DNA from 3 places in the Streptomyces sp. NPDC050546 genome. Region 3 is predicted to be linked to each of the others. Evidence: riboswitches for the same ligand, from Rfam matches in the RefSeq annotation. Region 3 holds a riboswitch; each other region holds the start of a gene.

The links. Region 3 has a riboswitch for thiamine pyrophosphate ahead of thiC (phosphomethylpyrimidine synthase ThiC). Riboswitches for the same ligand answer to the same signal wherever they lie in the genome.
Region 1: linked by a shared signal. The riboswitch ahead of ACIBK5_RS26790 (thiamine ABC transporter substrate binding subunit) and the one ahead of thiC (phosphomethylpyrimidine synthase ThiC) in region 3 are both predicted to bind thiamine pyrophosphate.
Region 2: linked by a shared signal. The riboswitch ahead of thiO (glycine oxidase ThiO) and the one ahead of thiC (phosphomethylpyrimidine synthase ThiC) in region 3 are both predicted to bind thiamine pyrophosphate.

What each region holds. Positions count from the first base shown of each region.
Region 1 is NZ_JBITGX010000011.1:120,480-127,248, forward strand. It holds gene ACIBK5_RS26785 (ABC transporter permease) at 1-1,638, opposite strand, end outside; gene ACIBK5_RS26790 (thiamine ABC transporter substrate binding subunit) at 1,614-2,654, opposite strand; TPP riboswitch at 2,778-2,884, opposite strand; gene rlmN (23S rRNA (adenine(2503)-C(2))-methyltransferase RlmN) at 2,909-4,015, opposite strand; gene ACIBK5_RS26800 (alpha/beta fold hydrolase) at 4,162-5,034, shown strand; gene ACIBK5_RS26805 (SRPBCC family protein) at 5,270-5,719, opposite strand; gene ACIBK5_RS26810 (phosphatidate cytidylyltransferase) at 5,836-6,769, opposite strand, start outside.
Region 2 is NZ_JBITGX010000006.1:427,125-433,893, reverse strand. It holds gene ACIBK5_RS18010 (thiazole synthase) at 1-710, opposite strand, end outside; gene thiS (sulfur carrier protein ThiS) at 713-913, opposite strand; gene thiO (glycine oxidase ThiO) at 910-2,079, opposite strand; TPP riboswitch at 2,077-2,188, opposite strand; gene ACIBK5_RS17995 (hypothetical protein) at 2,241-2,591, shown strand; gene ACIBK5_RS17990 (NAD(P)/FAD-dependent oxidoreductase) at 2,624-3,865, shown strand; gene ACIBK5_RS17985 (Rv2175c family DNA-binding protein) at 3,955-4,320, shown strand; gene thiE (thiamine phosphate synthase) at 4,568-5,227, shown strand; gene metF (methylenetetrahydrofolate reductase [NAD(P)H]) at 5,332-6,255, shown strand; gene ACIBK5_RS17970 (hypothetical protein) at 6,312-6,769, shown strand, end outside.
Region 3 is NZ_JBITGX010000009.1:313,776-320,544, forward strand. It holds gene ACIBK5_RS23960 (IclR family transcriptional regulator) at 1-241, shown strand, start outside; gene ACIBK5_RS23965 (SsgA family sporulation/cell division regulator) at 340-774, shown strand; gene ACIBK5_RS23970 (YibE/F family protein) at 876-2,537, opposite strand; TPP riboswitch at 2,610-2,799, shown strand; gene thiC (phosphomethylpyrimidine synthase ThiC) at 2,792-4,576, shown strand; gene ACIBK5_RS23980 (hypothetical protein) at 4,714-5,580, opposite strand; gene ACIBK5_RS23985 (metallophosphoesterase family protein) at 5,764-6,769, opposite strand, start outside.

The DNA of each region.
Region 1 (6,769 bases), on a different contig from region 3:
GAGCCTCTCCAGCACCAGCAGGGCCACAGCGCACACCACCATCAGAATCGTCGAAAGGGCCATCGCCTGGCCGTAGTTGAGGTCCCCGGGCCGACCCAGCAGCCGCGCCACGGCCACCGGCAGCGTCGGATTGTCGGGCCGCGCGATGAACACCGTCGCCCCGAACTCCCCGAGCGACACCGCGAAGGCGAACCCGGCCGCGATCAGCAGCGCCCGCCGCACCATCGGCAGATCCACCTCCCGCCACACCCGCCAGGGCGAGGCCCCGAGCACCGAGGCCGCCTCCCGCAGCCGCGCGTCCACCGCCCGCAGCACGGGAAGCATGGTCCGCACGACGAACGGCACCCCGACCAGCGCCTGCGCGAGCGGCACCAGGATCCACGAGGACCTCAGATCCAGTGGCGGCTCGTCGAGGGCGATCAGGAACCCGAAGCCGACGGTCACCGCGGACACCCCGAGCGGCAGCATCAGCAACGCGTCGAAGCCCCGCACGAACCGCCCGGCGTCCCTGCGGGTGAGCGCGACGGCGGCGAGACCGCCGATCACCACGGCGATCACGGTGGCGGCGAGGGCGTACTCCAGCGAGTTGCCGATCGCCTCGATGGGCGGCACCAGGAACACCCCGCCGTCGGCCCTGGTCAGCGCCCGGTAGTAGCCGAACCCGGGCGCGTCCAGCGACCGCTGCACCAGCACGGCGAGCGGCAGCAGAAGCAGCACGACGACGGTCACGAGCACCCCGCCGAGCAGCGCCCACTGCCCGGCGCCGCGCGGCCGGCGCGCGGTCACCGACGCGTCCACCAGCCGCAGCGCGGTCTCCCGCCGCCGTACGGTCCAGGCGTGCAGGGCGAGGATCGCGCCCACGGCGACGAACTGGATCAGCGTCAGCACGGCCGCCGTGGACAGGTCGAAGATCTCCGACGTCTGCCGGTAGATCTCCACCTCCAGGGTCGAGAAGGTGGGCCCGCCGAGGATCTGGACGACACCGAAGGAGGTGAAGGTGAACAGGAAGACCATGAGCGCGGCGGCGGCCACCGCGGGCCCGAGCGCCGGCAACGTGACCTGCCGCCAGGCCTTCCAGGGCGACGCCCCGAGCATCCGCGCGGCCTCCTCCTGCCGCGGATCCAGCTGTGCCCAGAGCCCGCCCACGGTCCGTACGACGACCGCGTAGTTGAAGAAGACGTGCGCGAGCAGGATCGCCCACACGGTGGTGTCCAGCCGTACGCCCCACAGCTCGTCGAGCAGCCCGCCCCGCCCGACCAGCGCCAGGAACGCCGTACCCACGACGACCGTGGGCAGCACGAACGGGACGGTCACGGCCGCCCGCAGCACCTGCTTGCCCCGGAAGTCGAAGCGCGCGAAGACGTACGCGCCGGGGAGTGCGATCAGCAGGGTGAGCGCGGTGGAGACGAGCGCCTGCCAGGTGGTGAACCACAGGACGTGCCGGACGTCGGACTGCGCCAGCACCTCACCGATGCGCCCGAACCGCCAGGCCCCGTCGACCTTCAGCCCACGCGCGACGATCGCGGCGACGGGGTAGGCGAAGAACGCGGCGAAGAACGCGACGGGCAGGGCGATGAGCCCGAACCGCGCCACCGCGCCCCGCCTCCGGCCGGCTACTTGAGTACGAGTGAGGTCCACGACTTGACCCACTGATCACGGTTCTCGGCGATCTTCGCCGGGCCCAGGGTCTCGGGATCCTTCGCCTGCGGCCCGAACTTCACGAACTCCGGCGGCACCTGGGCGCCCTCGCGCACCGGGTACACGAACATGTTGAGCGGCATGTCCTCCTGGAACCGCTCGGAGACCAGGAAGTCGAGGAGCGCCTTGCCGCCCTTGGTGTTCTTGGCGTTGCTCAGCAGCCCGGCGTACTCGACCTGCCGGAAGCAGGTGCCCTCGGCGACCCCGGTCGGTGCCGTGTCGGGCTTGGGGTCGGCGTAGAGAACCTCGGCGGGCGGCGAGGACGCGTACGACACGACGAGCGGCCGGTCGCCCTTGGCCTTCTTCCCGCCGGACGATCCGGAGAACTCCTGGTTGTAGGCCTGCTCCCAGCCGTCGACGACCTTCACGCCGTTGGCCTTGAGCTTCTTCCAGTAGCCCTCCCAGCCGTCGTCCCCGTACTTCGCGGCGGTGCCGAGCAGGAACCCGAGTCCGGGCGAGGAGGCGGAGGCGTTCTCGGTCACGAGCAGGTTCTTGTACTGCGGCTTGACGAGATCGTCGAAGCTCCGCGGCGGTTCCAGCTTGTGATCGGCGAAGTACTTCTTGTCGTAGTTGACGCAGATGTCGCCGGTGTCGACGGGCGTGACCCGGTGCTCGCCCTGGTCGGCCCGGTACTCGGCCTTGATCCGCTCCGAGCCCTTCGCCTCGTACGACTGGAACAGCCCGTTGTCGAGCGCCCGCGAGAGCAGCGTGTTGTCGACGCCGAAGAAGACGTCGCCCTGCGGGTTGTCCTTGGTGAGGATCGCCTTGTTCACGGCCTGCCCGGCGTCGCCGTCCTCCAGGACATTGACCTTGTAGCCGGACTGCTTCTCGAAGGCGGCGATGACGCCCTTGGACGCGGCCCACGAGTCATGGCTGACGAGCGTCACGGTCTTATTGGAGTCACCGGACCCCTGACCGCCGCCGGACGACCCGCACGCGGCAAGCGCGCCGGCCATACCGAGCCCGACGACCACAGCCGTCAACCGCTTCTTCTTGCTACTCACTGGATTCCTCCTGGATGACCAGGAGAAGACGCGGCCCTGCCCGGGACTTCCGTGGTCCCGGGCAGGGCGCAACAGCTCGAGTGATGACCGATCTCCCTACCCAGAATGACCTGGGCCAGGTTCGGAGGGTCTGCGGCCGTGTGCCGCACTCTCAGCGCTGTGGCGCTCCCCTGTCGGAATATGAAGGTGTATGTACGACGGTCAGACTACCGTTCGGTGGCCGCGAGCTGACCACACGCCCCGTCGATCTCCTGCCCACGGGTGTCCCGGACCGTCACCGGCACACCATGGGCGGCGATGGCCTCCACGAACGCCTTCTCGTCCTCGGGCCGCGAGGCGGTCCACTTCGACCCCGGCGTCGGGTTCAGCGGGATGAGATTGACATGCACGGGCTTGCCCTTGAGCAGCCGCCCGAGCCGGTCGCCCCGCCAGGCCTGGTCGTTGATGTCCCGGATCAGCGCGTACTCGATGGACAGCCGCCGCCCGGACTTGGCGCTGTACTCGAACCCGGCGTCCAGCACCTCCCGGACCTTCCACCGCGTGTTCACCGGGACGAGGGTGTCGCGCAGCTCGTCGTCGGGCGCGTGCAGCGAGATGGCCAGCCGGCACTTGAAGCCCTCGTCGGCGAAGCGGTGGATCGCCGGCACGAGACCGACCGTCGAGACGGTGATCCCGCGCTGCGAGAGCCCCACCCCGTCGGGCTCGGGGTCGGTCAGCCGCCGGATGGACCCGATGACCCGGTTGTAGTTGGCGAGCGGCTCGCCCATGCCCATGAACACGATGTTGCTGAGCCGGGCGGGCCCACCGGGGACCTCCCCGTCCCTGAGCGCCCGCATACCGTCGACGATCTGGTGCACGATCTCGGCGGTGGACAGATTCCGGTCAAGACCCGCCTGCCCGGTCGCGCAGAACGGGCAGTTCATCCCGCACCCCGCCTGCGAGCTGATGCACATGGTCACCCGGTCCGGGTACCGCATCAGCACGGACTCGACGAGCGTCCCGTCGAACAGCCGCCAGAGCGTCTTGCGCGTGGTGCCCTGGTCGGTCGACAGATGCCGCACGACGCTCATCAGCTCGGGCAGCAACGCCTCCCGCAGCTTCCCCCGGGCACCGGCCGGAATGTCGGTCCACTGCTCCGGCTCGTGCGCGTACCGCGCGAAGTAGTGCTGCGAGAGCTGCTTGGCACGAAACGGCTTCTCCCCGACAGCAGCGACAGCCTCCTTGCGCTCGGCAGGAGTGAGATCAGCGAGATGCCGCGGCGGCTTCTTGGCTCCGCGGGGGGCGACGAAAGTGAGTTCTCCGGGTGCAGGCATAACCCTCCCAGTGTCGCAGATCAACTCGGGGAGATCAGGCGAGAGCCGGGTGGGGACGGTCACCTGTGATCGCCGGCTGGGGACGGACGGCGACAAGCGATACGATACGTCTCGTATCACTGGAGTTCTGAGGTCAGGGGAGCACCATGGAACGCTTTGTCGACGCAGCGCCCGGCATACGCCTATGGGCGGAAGATCGTGGCACCGCCGATGCGCCTTCACTCTTGTTGATCATGGGTGCGCAAGCGTCCGGCCTGGGCTGGCCGGACGAACTGGTGGACATGCTCGCCTCTCGTCATCATGTGATCCGCTACGACCATCGCGACACCGGCCGCTCCACCTGGCCGTTCGACCAGCAGCCCTACCCCCTCACCCAACTCGCGGAAGACGCCGTCACCGTACTGGACGCTCTCGGCGTCGAACGCTCCCATGTAGTGGGCATGTCACTGGGCGGGATGCTCGCCCAGCTCCTTGTCGCCGACCACCCCGATCGCCTTCTCAGTGCCACCCTGATCGGCACCAGCGCACTCAGCACTGCCCCGTACGTGGGCCCGGACGGAACACGGATCCCGCCCGAGGAACTTCCCGGCATCGCACCCCGATTGCTGGAGATGTGGGCCCGCCCCGTGCAGGACCGGGGCCTGGAAGCCGAACTGGAGCGGCGGGTTGAGCACTGGCGGGTCTTGGGCGGCGATCAGATTCCCTTCGACGCCGAGTACGCCCGCACCCTGGAACGCAAGGTCATCGAACACACTGGGCACTACAGCACGAGCACCGCGCACGCCCGTGCCGACGCCTCCGGAATGGACCGCACTGAGCAGCTGGCACAGACCAGCGTGCCCACCCTCGTGATCTCCGCCCCGGCCGAACCGGTCGCCCCGCCACCGCACGCCCACCACCTCGCCCAGGCGATCCACGGCGCACGCATCGTGGAAATACCTGGCATGGGTCACGCCCTCCCTCACGAGGTGCATGCCCCACTCGCCACCGCAATCCTGGAGCACACCGACCACTGCTGATGCTCAGCGATGTCGATGTCCCAACGGTTCCGCCGGCCCGACTGAGAATCGTTCCGAGACGGCGATTGCGGTCAGCGATGACGTGAGGTCGGCGGAACGGCTTTGGGCGGGAGCTGCTTTGGGGCGAATGATCATGGCCCCGTACTTCATGCCCGCAGCCGCCGAGCGCGCCGCCTGAGCACGAGTTGGCGCGCGAGGGCCCGTGCCCCGCCCGCGACACCCGGAGAGAGGCGTTCTACGCGCCCGCGTGCTCCAGCCGGTCCTTGAGGAGTTGCTCGTTGCGCGGGAGTTCCTTGCGGACCTGGGGGCGCATGACGAGCGGAACCAGGATCTTGCCGACGCCGTGGCTCTCGAAGTCGATCTCGATCGTCACGTGCGAGCGCTGCCCCTCGTCGAACGGCTCGACCTCGCCGTGCACCCGTGCCCGTACGGGGCCGTCGACACCGCGCATGCCCCAGGTGTGGGGCGGGTCGTACTCGACGACCTCCATGGTCATCGGCATCACGCGGCGACCGACGTGCCGGGTGACCCGGAACCGGGAGCCGATACCGAAGGGCCCCTCGTCGAGGCGCTCCGCGGACACGGCGCTCAGCTGCCACTCCGGCATCCGCGGGGTGTCCATGACGTAGTCGTAGACGTCCTCGGGACGCCGGTCGACATCGATGCTCTGTCGAATGATGGACATAATGTCCCCCTTTGCGACCTACACCTGAATCGTCCCACTCGGCGCGTTCCGCTGCCTCCCCGGAACGACAGTGAGCTCCCGCCCACAAGGACGGGAGCTCACTGGACGCGGTCCGCTCAGCCGGACCCCACGAAGAGCACGAGCAGCAGCCACACCACCGGAGCCGTCGGCAGCAAGGAGTCGAGCCGGTCCATGATGCCGCCGTGACCGGGCAGCAGCGTGCCCATGTCCTTGATGCCGAGGTCCCGCTTGATCATGGACTCGCCGAGGTCGCCGAGCGTGGCGGTGACCGCGACCGCGAGGCCGAGCACCAGGCCCTGCCACCAGGCGCCGTCGTCGATGAGGAACTCCATGCACAGCGCCCCCGCGACCATGGCGAAGGCGACCGCGCCGAGCAGGCCCTCGCGGGTCTTGCCGGGGCTGATGCGCGGTGCGAGCTTGGTCCGGCCGAAGCGCCAGCCGACGGCGTAGGCACCGGTGTCGCTGACGACCGTCAGCAGCAGGAAGGTGAGCACCCGCTGCGGCCCGTCGTCCGCGGTGAGCATCATCGCGACGAAGGTCGCAAGGAACGGCACGTAGAACGCCGCGAAGACGCCCGCCGTGACGTCCCGGAGGTAGCCCTCGGGCGGCTCCGTCATGCGCCAGACGAGCACGGCCAGCGTGGTGAGCGCCATGGCGACCCAGGCGCCCTCGGCGCCCCGGACGTACCCGGAGACGACCATCGCGGCACCGCCGAGCGCGAGCGGAACGAGCGGCGCCCGGATGCCCTTGCGTTCGTCCAGCCGCTTGGTCAGCTCCCACAGGCCGACCACGACGGCGACCGCGACGACGCCGACGAACACGGCCTTGACGACGAACAGCGACGCGACGATCACCGCGCCGAGCCCGACCCCGACCCCTATCGCGGCACTCAGGTCGCGGCCCGCGCTCTTCTTCGGCGGCTTGGGTGCCGGCTGCGAGGCGTCGGGCATGGGTTCCGGATTCGTCTCGTTTCGGACCGGCGGGCCGCTCAGCCGAGCAGCCCTCCGGCCGTCATCCTGGTTTTCGCCG
Region 2 (6,769 bases), on a different contig from region 3:
CCGGCCCGATACGCCAACCGCCCCGCTTCCACCCCGTTCCTCATGGCGGCAGCCATCAGCACCGGCTCCTGCGCCCGCGTCACCGCCGAGGCGAGCATCACACCCGCACACCCCAGCTCCATCGCCAGCGCCGCGTCCGACGCCGTACCGGCACCGGCGTCCAGAATCACCGGCACCCCCGCCCGCTCGACGATCAACTGGAAGTTGTGCGGGTTGCGGATACCGAGCCCGGACCCGATCGGCGACCCCAGCGGCATGATCGCCGCGCAGCCCACGTCCTCCAGCCTCCGCGCCAGCACCGGGTCGTCGTTGGTGTACGGCAGCACCGTGAACCCGTCGTCGACCAGCGTCTCGGCCGCCTCCAGCGTCTCGATCGGATCCGGCAGCAGCGTGCGCTCGTCGGCGATGACCTCCAGCTTGACCAGGTCGGTGCCGAGGGCCTCGCGTGCCAGACGGGCCGTGAGGACGGCCTCTCCGGCGGTGAAACAGCCCGCCGTGTTGGGCAGCACCCGGATGCCGAGCCGGTCCAGGACGGAGAGCACCGAGCCGTGCACCGAGGGATTCACCCGGCGCATCGCGACCGTCGTCAGCTCCGTCCCCGAGGCGACCAGCGAACGCTCCAGCACGTCGAGGCTGGGCGCCCCGCCCGTACCCATGATCAGGCGGGACGTGAAGGACGTACCACCGAGGACAAACGGATCGTCGGCCATGGTCAGCCTCCTTGGACGGCGGTGAGGACTTCCACACGGTCTCCCTCGGCGAGGGACGTGGCCGGCCACTGCGCGCGCGGGACGACGGTCTCGTTGAGGGCGGCGGCCACTCCGGAGGGCGAGGCGGTGAGCGAACTCACGACGGTGTCGAGAGCCGTGCCGGGCCGGACGTCCCGGGGCTCGCCGTTGACGGAGATGTTCATACGGGCTGCTCCGTGAGTGCGGTGGCGGTACTGAAGCGCTTCGGGGTGAAGGGGCGGGCCTCCTCGGGGAGTTCGCCCGCCGTCAGGGCGTGTGCCAGGGCGTCGCCGGTCACCGGGGTGAGCAGGACACCGTTGCGGTAGTGCCCGGTGGCCAGCAGCAGTCCCTCCAGACCGGTCGGGCCGAGCAGCGGCGCGTTGTCGGGGGAGCCGGGCCGCAGTCCGGCCCGGGTCTCCGTGAACGGCAGCTCGGTGATGCCCGGGACCAGCTCGTGCGCGTCGCGCAGCAGCTCGTACACGCCGCCCGCGGTCACGGTGGTGTCCCAGCCCGTCTCCTCGCTGGTCGCCCCGATGACCAGCTCGCCGCTCTCGCGCGGCACCAGATAGACATGGCTGCCGCGCACGACCGCGCGTACGGTCCGGCTCAGGAAGGGGCCGTGCCGCCCCGGCATGGTCAGCCGTACGACCTGCCCCTTCACCGGTCGCACGGGAGGCAGCACGTCCTCGGGGACGCCCGTGAGCCGTCCGCTGAGGCTGCCCCCGGCCAGCACCACCTGCCCGGCGTCCAGCGCGGTCCCGTCGGCCGTGACGACGCCCGCGGCCCGGTCCCGTACGACGGTGAGGCGCTCCGCCCACGCCCGGTGGAAGACCACACCCGCCCGCTCGCACGCCGTCACCAGCGCCCCGGACAGTCGCCGCGGGTCGATCTGGTGGTCGCCGTCGACCCGCAGCCCGCCGCGCACGCCCGGCGCGAGCATCGGCTCCAGGCGGCGGCACTCCCGCCCCGACAGCCACTGCGACTCCAGGCCGGACTGCTGCTGCAGGGCGTGCAGTTCGCGCAGATGGGCCCGGTCGTCGGCGTCCAGGGCGACGGCGAGCGTGCCGCAGCGGCGGTAGCCGAGGTCGTGGCCCGTGAGGTCGGTGAGCTCGGCCGCGAAGTCCGGGTAGCGCCGGGCGGAGGCGAGGTTCAGGCCGAGCAGGGTCTGCTCGCCGTAGTGCAGTTCCGTGACGGCGGCGAGCATGCCGGCCGCCACCTGTGCGGCCCCGCCGCCCGGCTCGGGGTCCACCACGGCCGTGGCGAGCCCGCGTTGTGCGGCCCGCCACGCGGTGACCAGGCCGATGATGCCGCCCCCGATGACGAGGACGTCTGACGTTGGCGTACGCGACATGGGCGTCCAGCCCCTCCCTTCGCCGGCATGACCCGGATCAGGTTCGTACGGTCGGAGGCCGCCAGCCTCCCTCTCAGCCCGGTGCGTCCGGGCTCCCGCGAGTGCTCTACGTTGGCCACCCTAGCCCGATGCCGTATGTCGCAGTAAGGGAGCCTCCGTCCATGGCCCGATCCCTCGACGGTCTTCTCCTCGCCCCGGTCGCCGACCAGGCCCCTGGCCAGGTGGGGACCCGCACCCGGTTCACGTACCACGAGAGGGACGGCGAGATCTGGGCCGAGTACACGGGCGGCGACGTCGTACGCGGCCACCTCGTGGGTACCCGGGAGGGTGACCGGCTGGACTTCCGGTACGTACAGCTCAAGCAGGACGGAACCACCTCCTCGGGGCACTGTGTGTCGACGGTCGTGGAGCTTCCCGACGGGCGGGTGCGGCTGGAGGAGACGTGGGAGTGGGAGTCGCAGCAGGGCAGTGGGACGAGCGTTGTGGAGCAGGTCACTGCGCATGAGCACTGACTGACAAAACGTCAGGTGTCTATGGTGATCAGGTGAGCGAGCAGACGCAGGAACCAGGTCCGTCAGCGCCGCGGCGCGTGGTCGTGGCGGGTGCGGGCATGGCCGGTGTGCAGACCGCGGTCGCCCTGCGGGAGCAGGGTTTCACCGGCACCGTGATCCTCATCGGCGCCGAGCCCCACCAGCCGTACGACCGGCCCCCGTTGTCCAAGGCCGTCCTGCTCGGCAAGGCCGAGGGCTCCGCCTTCGACCTCGACTTCGAGGCCCTCGGCATCGAGCTGCGACTCGGCTGCGAGGTGCTGGGCCTGCGCCCCGGCGATCACGAGCTGGACACCGAGGACGGGCCCGTGCCGTACGACGCCCTCGTCGTCGCGACCGGCGCCGAACCGGTCCGGCTGCCCGGCTCGGAGGGCGTGCCGGGTGTGCATCTGCTGCGCACCCTGGACGACGCCGAGCGGCTGCGGCCCGTGCTGGCCCGCAAGCACGACATCGTGGTCGTCGGCGCGGGCTGGATCGGCGCGGAGTTCGCCACCGCAGCGCGCGAGGCGGGCTGCGCGGTGACCGTCGTGGAGGCCGCCGAACGGCCGCTCGCCGGGGCGCTGCCCGCCGAGGTCGCGGCCCCGATGGCCGGCTGGTACGCCGACGCGGGTGCGGTGCTGCGCACGCACGCGCGCGTGGAGCGCGTCGAGCCCGGGGCGGTGCTGCTCGACGACGGCACGCGGCTGCCGGCGGGCGCGGTCGTGGTCGGCATCGGCGCCCGCCCCGCCACGGCGTGGCTGGCCGGCTCCGCAGTGGAGCTAGGTGCCCAGGGCGAGATCGTGTGCGACCAGCACCTGCTTACGTCGGTGCCGGACGTGTACGCGGTCGGCGACTGCGCATCCTTCCCCTCGGGGCGGTACGGCGAGCGCCTGCTGGTGCACCACTGGGACAACGCCCTCCAGGGGCCGCGCACGGTGGCCCTGAACATCGTCGGCCGGGCCTCGGGGGAGACCCCGGCGGTGTACGACCCCGTGCCGTACTTCTGGTCCGAGCAGTTCGGGCGGTTCGTGCAGTACGCCGGGCACCACGCCGGCGCCGACACGACCCTGTGGCGGGGCGACCCGGCCGGGCCGGCCTGGACGGTCTGCTGGCTCCGCGGGGACCGGCTGGTCGCCCTGCTGGCGGTGGGCCGGCCCCGGGACCTGGCGCAGGGGCGTCGCCTGATCGAGTCGGGCGCCGCCATGAATCCGGTGCTGCTGGAGGACCCGGCCAGGCCGCTGAAGGCGGCTACGGCGTAGCTGTCGGGGGCTGTCGGGGGAGCCTGTCGTCCGCCCAGGTGGGCCGGGCTGACTTCCGACTGTCAGTGGCGGATGGCAGGCTGGTTTCCGTGACCGAGATTGACGCAAAGATCGATGCTCTCGTCCCCGCCTGGCTCACCCTCCCCGACATCGCCGAACAGTTCGGTGTCGAGGTGACGCGTGTGCGGCAGCTGGTCAAGGACGGCCAGCTCCTCGCCGTACGCCGAGGTGAGAACCGCGCGCTGCACGTCCCCGCCGCCTTCATCGACGGGGACAAGGTCGTCAAGGGCCTGTCCGGGACCCTGACACTCCTGCGGGACGACGGTTTCACGGACGAGGAGATGCTGGAGTGGCTCTTCACCCCCGACCCGAGCCTGCCCGGCACCCCGGCGCAGGCACTGAGTGAGAATCGCGGCACGGAGGTGAAGCGACGCGCCCAGGCGCTCGCGGTCTGACCCGACTCGACGAGACACCGTCCGGTGCCGTGCGAGCGGGGCCGGACCCGAACGACGGCCCGGAGCACGGGCCGCGGCTTCCATGAGGCCACGGCCCCGGGCCGGCTCGCGCCCGCTCAGGGCGCGGGCCGCCGCCCGGCTGTCGCCGGCAGAGTGGCCTCGCCGCCCTCCCGGCACCGCCAAGGGGCGCTTCGGCGCCCTGGCCGCACCCCGTACGCCACCGCCACCGACACCCAGGGGGACACGCATGCCCGACACCGCCGCCACCACCGCACGGGCCCAGCTCGCCGACGCCCGGGTCTACCTCTGCACCGACGCCCGCGAGCGGCAGGGCGACCTCGTGGAGTTCCTCGACGCCGTGCTGGCCGGCGGGGTCGACATCGTGCAGTTGCGGGACAAGGGCCTGGAGGCCGGCGAGGAACTGGAGCACCTGGCCGTCTTCGCCGACGCCTGTGCCCGGCACGGGAAGCTGCTCGCGGTCAACGACCGCGCGGACGTCGCCCACGCCGCCGGCTCCGACGTGCTGCACCTCGGCCAGGGCGATCTCCCGGTCCCGGCGGCCCGCGCGATCCTCGGCGACGACGTCCTGATCGGCCGCTCCACGCACGCGGACTCCGAGGCCGCCGCGGCCGCCGCCCAGGACGGCGTGGACTACTTCTGCACCGGCCCGTGCTGGCCCACCCCCACCAAGCCCGGCCGCCACGCCCCCGGCCTGGACCTCGTCCGGCACACCGCCGCCCTCGGCACCGACCGCCCCTGGTTCGCCATCGGCGGCATCGACCTCGGCAACCTCGACCAGATCCTGGAGGCGGGCGCCCGGCGCGTTGTCGTCGTACGGGCGATCACCGAGGCCGACGACCCGGGCGCGGCGGCCACCGAGTTCGCGAAGAGGCTGCGGGAGAAGTAGTCCGACGGTCGGACGGATGTCCAAGGGGTGGACAGCAAGTACACAAATCGGGCAAATATCGATGCCCGGTTGGGTGACCGACCGCCCCTGGCTAACCTGCCGGTATGGCCCTCGGCACCGCATCCATCAGGTCGGACCACGCACGCACCGTCCGAGACATGCTCGCGACAGGCAAGACGACGTACTCGTTCGAGTTCTACGCGCCCAAGACCCCGAAGGGCGAGCGAAACCTGTGGAACGCCCTGCGCCGGGTCGAGGCGGTGGCGCCCGACTTCGTCTCCGTGACCTACGGCGCGGGCGGTTCCACCCGCGCCGGCACGGTCAAGGCGACCGAGGCGATCGCCTCCGACACCACCCTCACCCCGATCGCGCACCTCACGGCCGTCGACCACTCGGTCGCCGACCTGCGCAACATCATCGGCCAGTACGCCGACGCCGGGATCCGCAACATGCTCGCCCTGCGCGGCGACCCGCCCGGCGACCCGATGGGCGACTGGGTGCCGCACCCCCGCGGCCTCGCCTACGCCGCCGAACTGGTCGAGCTGATCAAGGCGTCCGGCGACTTCTGCGTGGGCGTCGCCGCCTTCCCGGCGATGCACCCGCGCTCCAGCGACTGGGACACCGACGTCCGCCACTTCGTCGACAAGTGCCGTGCGGGCGCGGACTACGCGATCACACAGATGTTCTTCCAGCCGGAGGACTATCTGAGGCTGCGTGACCGGGTCGCCGCCGCCGGCTGTGACACCCCGGTCATCCCCGAGATCATGCCGATCACCAGTGTGAAGTCGCTGGCGCGCATCCCGTCCCTCACCAACGCCGCCTTCCCGGACGCCCTGAAAGAGCGGATCCTCACAGCAAAAGACGATCCGGCCGCTGTACGCTCCATTGGGATCGAATTCGCCACGGAGTTCTGCGCGCGGCTGCTCGCCGAGGGAGTGCCCGGCTTGCACTTCATCACGCTCAACAACTCCACGGCGACCCTGGAGATCTACGAGAACCTGGGCCTGCACCACTCATCGCAGGCCTAGACCGTTCGCACCGGTATACGACACACTGCGTAGCGGCCACTGGGAGAGGGGCGTACATGGGCTGGGCGGTCCTCTACATCGCGTTCGGCATCGTCGCGCTGTGGCTGCTGGGCGAGGTGCTGTTGCAGTACAAGGCGCGGCTGCGCTGGCGACTGCTGGCCTTCGCCGGCTTCCTCGGCGTCGTCGTCGGTGTCCTGATCCCGTCGGTCGTCGTGATCGGACTGGGTGCGGCCGCCTTCGCGGTCGGGCAGACCTACGTCACCCTGTCGTTCCGCAGCGGCTTCGCGGCCGGCTGGGCGATGAACGCCCCGATGCTGGGCGGCAGCAAGCGCGGCCGGGGTGAGCGGGGCCGCCAGGAGCCGACCCTCGAGGTCTCCGGCCTGGAGGCGCCGGGCGGCTACGGCGACGAGGGCGGCGACCACCGCCACGACGCCGCCTCCTACGGCCAGGGCGACGACTACGACCGCGACGACGTCTTCACCCCCGCGCGCCCGGTCCAGCCGACGGCCGCCGA
Region 3 (6,769 bases):
CAACCACAGCTTGCTCCGGCGTCTGGAGCGGATGCGGCGGATGGAACCGGTGACCGAGCGTCAGGAGTACGCCCTGGGCGCGGTCTGCGCGGCGATTCCACTCACCCTCGGTACCACGGCCGCGACGATGGCCATCTCGATGCCCGCCCACCAGGAGGACCGGCTGCTGCCCGCGGCCCGGCAGTTGCAGAGTGAGATCGGGCGGCGACTCGGGTCGCTGGCGCTCTCTATCAGTATGTGAAAACTCACTCCTTGTGATCTGCTGTGTACGTTCAGCAAGATTCCACCAAGTGTCAGAGGTTCGTTCCCGGCCAGTCACGGCGAATGACGGGGTTATCGATGCGCGAGTCCGTACAAGCAGAGGTCATGATGAGCTTTCTCGTGTCCGAGGAGCTCTCCTTCCGCATTCCGGTGGAGCTGCGCTATGAGACCAGTGATCCCTATGCCGTCCGGCTGACGTTCCACCTGCCCGGTGACGCACCGGTGACGTGGGCTTTCGGCCGGGAGCTGCTGATCGACGGCGTCGGCCGACCGTGCGGCGAGGGCGATGTGCGGGTCGCTCCCGTCGAACCGGACACGCTGGGCGAGGTGCTGATCCGGCTTCAGGTGGGCAGCGACCAGGCGCTGTTCCGGTCTTCCACGGCACCGCTCGTCGCCTTCCTCGACCGCACCGACAAGCTGGTGCCGCTGGGCCAGGAAGGTTCGCTCGCCGACTTCGACGCCCACCTCGACGAGGCGCTGGACCGCATCCTGGCGGAACAGGGCGCCGGGTGAGACACCCCTCCGGCGGCATGGTGGAGTAACGCTTCACCGGATGCCGCCGAGCGGTGCGAACGCTTCGGCGGAGGGGCGCTGGGACGTCTGGCTCAGAGACGTCAGCGCTTACGCCGCCGGCCCCTCCCCCCGCGTGCCGGGGCCGCCGCGGCTTCCACGGCGCGCTCCTCCCCGGTGCGGTCGGCCGAGACCACGAGCGCGGCCAGAACGGTGGTGACCGGCACCGAGGCGACCAGGCCGATCGAACCGACCAGCGTGCGCACGATCTCCTCGGCGACCAGCTCGCTGTTGGCGACCGTCCCCACACCGCTCTGCGCGATGGAGAACAGCAGCAGCAGCGGCAGGGCGGCACCCGCGTAGGCGAGGACGAGCGTGTTGACGACGGAGGCGATGTGGTCGCGGCCGATCCGGATGCCCGCGCGGTACAGCCCGCGCCAGCCCATCGACGGATTTGCCTCGTGCAGCTCCCAGACCGCCGAGGTCTGCGTGACCGTCACGTCGTCGAGTACACCGAGCGAGCCGATGATGATGCCGGCGAGCAGCAGACCGCTCATGTCGATCGTCGGGTAGAGGCCGTGGATCAGACCGGTGTTGTCGTCCGTGTTGCCAGTGAGTGCGGCCCAGTCGATGAACACCGAGCCGAGGATGCCGATCAGCAACAGGGAGACGAGGGTGCCGAGCACCGCCACGGAGGTCCGTGCGGACAAACCATGACAAAGGTACAGGGCGATGAGCATGATGGCGCTCGAGCCCACCACCGCCACGACCAACGGGTTCGAGCCCTGCAGAATCGCGGGCAGGATGAAGAAGTTCAGCACCAGGAAGCTCATGGCCAGCGCGATGAGGGCCATGACCCCCCGCAGCCGCCCGACGACCACGACGGCGACCGCGAAGATGCCGGCCAGCAGGGCCAAGGGCAGACGGCGGTTGACGTCGGTGACCGAGTACTGCAGGTCCTTCGGCGCTGAGGGCTCGTAGGCGACCACGACCTTCTGGCCCTCGTGCAGCTGGCGGGACTGGTCCGGCTGGATGATCTCGGTGAAGGTGCGGCCCTTGTCCTTGCCGCTGTCGACCCGGATCGTCGCCCGCTTGCAGGTGCCCTTCTCCTGCTGCGCCGCGGAGGAGCCCTCGGCGGTGGAGGTGTCGCCCGTCGGCGGGACCCCCGAGGCGCCGGCCTCCTTGCAGCTGATCTCCACGACCTTGGTGACCGAGGCTTGTTCGGTCTGCCGGTCGAAGCCGACGCCGGTGCGCTCGTGGGACGGGGCGCCGCCCGGCCACAGCACGACGAGACCGATCAGCACGGCCGCGCCGAACGGGATCAGGATCGCCGCGATGATCTTGCGCAGATGCATGGAGACAGGTGTGGCCGGACCGTGGCTGTGCGAGTGCCCGTGTCCGCCACCTGGCGCGGAACCGGGGCCATGTCCGTGGCCGTCGCCTCCGCCGGTCCCGGAACCGTGCCCGTGCCCGCCCCCTGAACCCGGACCGTGCCCGTCGCCCGGACCGTCTCCGTGCCCACCGGCTGAGCCACCACCCTGGCCGTTGCCCGGCCCGTATCCCCCGGCAGAGCCGGAACCACGCTCACCGCCTGCACCTGCCCCGGACCCGGGCCCGAAACCCGCCCCGGGCCCGAAACCCGCCTCGGGCCCATACCCGGACCCGGAGACAAAATCGTGGCCGTCTCCCCGGCCGTTGCCGTTTCCGGCGCCGGATCCGCGAGGCGGCTCGGGCGGTGGGTAAGGGGGACGCTGCGTCGTGGTCACCGACCGATCATCGCAAGAACGAGGGGGGCCCTCTGTTCACCGCGCCAGAATTGCCGCTAGCGTGGAGGCACCTTTTGTACACGCGGGAGCTCGGAGCACCGGGCTGAGAGGGCGCTGACCTCCGTCCCAGCGATGTTTCACATGAAACATCACCGAAGTCGAGTGATGTTTCACACGGAACGTCGGCAGACGGAAACCGCTGCGTCGACCGCCGAACCTGTTACCGGGTAATGCCGGCGTAGGGAGTAGGTCTCATGACCGACAAGGACGCACGCACGCCTGCCTCCGTTCAGGACGCACAGTCCGAGGAGGCCGGGAAGTCCATCGGCTGGCACAAGGCGTACGTCGAGGGCACCCGCCCCGACCTGCGCGTGCCGGTCCGTCAGGTGCATCTCACCAACGGGCAGGACGTCACGCTGTACGACACCTCGGGCCCGTACACCGATCCACTCATCGACACCGACGTCCGCAGGGGCCTGCCGCCGCTGCGCGAGAACTGGATCATCTCCCGCGGCGACACCGAGGAGTACGCGGGCCGCCCCGTCCGTCCCGAGGACGACGGCATCAAGCACACCTCGCCCCGCGGCGGCCTCCGCAACCTCGACGCCGTCTTCCCCGGCCGCCCGCGCCAGCCGCGACGCAGCCGGGACGGGAAGGCGGTCACGCAGCTCGCGTACGCCCGCCGCGGCGAGATCACGCCCGAGATGGAGTACGTGGCCATCCGGGAGAACGTCTCGCCCGAGGTGGTCCGCGACGAGATCGCCGCGGGCCGGGCCGTGCTGCCGGCCAACGTCAACCACCCGGAGATCGAGCCGATGATCATCGGCAAGAGGTTCCTGGTGAAGGTCAACGCCAACATCGGCAACTCGGCGGTGACGTCCTCCATCGAGGAGGAGGTCGAGAAGATGACCTGGGCGACCCGCTGGGGCGCCGACACGGTCATGGACCTCTCCACCGGCCGCAACATCCACACCACGCGTGAGTGGGTGCTGCGCAACTCCCCCGTCCCCATCGGCACCGTGCCGCTCTACCAGGCCCTGGAGAAGGTCGACGGCAGGGCCGAGGATCTGACCTGGGAGGTCTACAAGGACACGGTCATCGAACAGGCCGAGCAGGGCGTGGACTACATGACGGTCCACGCGGGCGTGCGCCTGGCCTATGTGCCGCTGACGGCCAACCGCAAGACCGGCATCGTCTCCCGCGGCGGCTCGATCATGGCCGCCTGGTGCCTCGCGCACCACCAGGAGTCGTTCCTGTACGAGCACTTCGAGGAACTCTGCGAGATCCTCGCCGCGTACGACGTCACCTACTCGCTCGGCGACGGCCTGCGGCCCGGCTCCATCGCGGACGCCAACGACGAGGCACAGTTCGCGGAGTTGAGGACGCTCGGGGAACTCAACCGGATCGCCAAGCGTTTCAACGTACAGACCATGATCGAAGGCCCGGGCCATGTCCCGATGCACAAGATCAAGGAGAACATCGACCTTCAGCAGGAGATCTGCGATGAAGCTCCGTTCTATACGCTCGGCCCGCTGACCACGGACGTCGCGCCGGCGTACGACCACATCACCTCCGGCATCGGCGCCGCGATGATCGCTTGGTGGGGCACGGCGATGCTGTGCTACGTCACGCCCAAGGAGCACTTGGGACTGCCGAACCGTGACGACGTCAAGACCGGCGTCATCACCTACAAGATCGCAGCCCATGCGGCCGACGTCGCCAAGGGACACCCGGGTGCCCAGGAATGGGACGACGCGTTGTCCGACGCTCGCTTCGAGTTCCGGTGGGAGGACCAGTTCAACCTGGCCCTCGACCCGGACACAGCAAGGGAGTTCCATGACGAGACCCTGCCGGCAGAGCCCGCCAAGACGGCTCACTTCTGCTCGATGTGCGGTCCCAAGTTCTGCAGCATGAAGATCTCGCAGGACATCCGTCGTGAACACGGCGGTACAAGGACCGAGATCGAGGAGGGCATGGCCCAGAAGTCGAAGGAGTTCGCGGCGAGCGGGAACCGGGTGTACCTGCCGATCGCGGACTGATCCGGCCGCACACAGGCCGCGAGGCGGGCTGCGTACACGCCGGGAGGGCCGAGGGCTGGGGACACATGGTCCCTGGCCCTTGGCCCTTGGCCCCTGGCCCTTGGCCGGCCTCTGGTCTCTTGGCCTGTGGGTCCCGGCTACTCCGGCTGGTGTTCCGGTCCTCCGTAGTCCGGGCTGGTGTAGTCCGGGCTGCTGTAGCTCGGCCGCGAGCCGCGGTGGCCTTCGTCCGGGCTGGTGAAACCCGGGCGGTCGTAGCCGAGGTGCGGGATGCGGCTGATCGGCGTGGACGAGGAGGTGTGGTGCAGCGCGGCGGCCGTGTCCGGGCTGACGAGTGCCTCGCGCAGGAAAGGCAGGATGCCCCGCTCCAGCAGGGCCTCGTGCCAGGCCTCCCTGGCCAGGGCCACCTCCTCGTGCAGTTCGTCGTACGGACCGCCTTCGGCCGTCGGCTTGTTGCGCAGGGCGGTGAGCAGCAGTCCCACCGCGGCGACGAGGATCGCGACCGCGGTCACGGCGCCGAACACCCAGCCCGTGGTGAGCATGGTCCGGGCGAACGCCTGCTCGGGGTCGAGCATCTGCAGGATGTAGCCGACGAGCAGGAAGATCGCGGCGGCGGTTCCGGCCAGGACGGGTGCGAGGACGGCGACGATGGCGACGGCGCCCGCGCCGGCGGTCTCGGCGACCTCGCCCATGGCGGCGGCCAGCCCCGCAGGGCCCGTGCCCGGCTCGGAAGAGCCGGACTCGCGCACGGCCGGCGTGCTGGACGACGCCGGCTGGCGCAGTTCCTCACGGACCTTGACGTAATGCTGGTATTCGGTCGACGCTGCTGCCGTGATGAGCGCCGTGGCGTTCAGCGCCATGGTGCGCAGTTGTTCCGAGTTCAGCCGCTGTCCGACAGCGGTCAGTTCCGGACGGTGTGGTGCGGAGCGCAGCACCTCATCGAGGATCCGCTCGTATTCCTGGCGGTCCTCGCTCAGCAGGTGCTGCGGAACGCTGTTCATGTGCATCCCCCGATGCTCCGTAGGGCTTGGGGCTCGGCATGCTGACGAGCCGTCGGGCAGAAACGGAGGGGAGCCTGCTACGGATAAGCCGATGGTAGAGCCGTGGAGGTGGGCGGTGACAGGGGGTTTACCGAAATTGGCCCTTCACCCGTCCGGTCCTGTGACGGGAAACGCCTGCCCGGTGAACGTTCACGTAGCCAGGGGCAGTTGCTGGACCAGCAGCTTTCCGGCCATGGTCACGCCGCCGTCCATCGCGATGGCGAGTCCGTCGGCGTAGACGTGCGGTCCCTCGATCACCGGGTCGCCGCTGTCCTCGTCCTCTTCGGAGCCGACCTCGCCCAGCAGATACGGAATCGGGCTGTGCCCGTGAACGATGCGGGTGCCCCCGTACGTATCGAGCAGGGAACGCACGGCGTCCGCGCCGCCCTCGTCGCGGAAGGAGAACCGCTTGGTGAACTTGCGGAACAGGTCCCAGACCTCGTCCGCGTCGTTGCGGGTGATCGTCTCGCGGACGGTGTCGTTGACCTCTTCGATGGAGCGGCCGTAGTCGAGGTAGGCGGTGGTGTCCGAGTGGACGAGCAGGTGGCCGTCGACCTCCTCGACGGCGTCGAGACGGGCCATCCACTGCAGGTGGTGGTCCTGGAGGCGGTCCATGTCGGTCTTCTGGCCGCCGTTGAGCAGCCAGGCCGCCTGGAAGGTGGCGGTGCCCGCGCCGGAGTTGACGGGGGTGTCGCCGAACCGCTTGGCGCCGAGCAGCAGCAGCTCATGGTTGCCCATGAGCGCCTTGCAGTAGCCCCCGGCCGCCGCGGCCTCGGCGGACAGCCGCATCACCAGGTCGATGACGCCGATGCCGTCCGGGCCGCGATCGGTGAAGTCGCCGAGGAACCACAGCCGGGCGGTGCCCGCGCACCAGTTGCCTTCGGCGTCGAGGAGGCCCTTCTCCTGGAGGGCGGCCACCAGCTGGTCGAGATAGCCGTGGACGTCGCCCACGACGTACAGCGCGCCCTGTCCGGTGTTCGGAGGCGGGGCCGCGGCGGTTTCGGGGTCGACGGTCACCTGGACAGTGTCACCCCGGTTGACCACGGGAAGGTCGCGCTGGGTCGGCGTGTATCCCTCGGGATAGGTCTCCTCGGGTGGCGGAGCGACCTCGCCGGGGCTCGTGCTCTGGACGTACGGACCGGTCTCGTGGACGTAC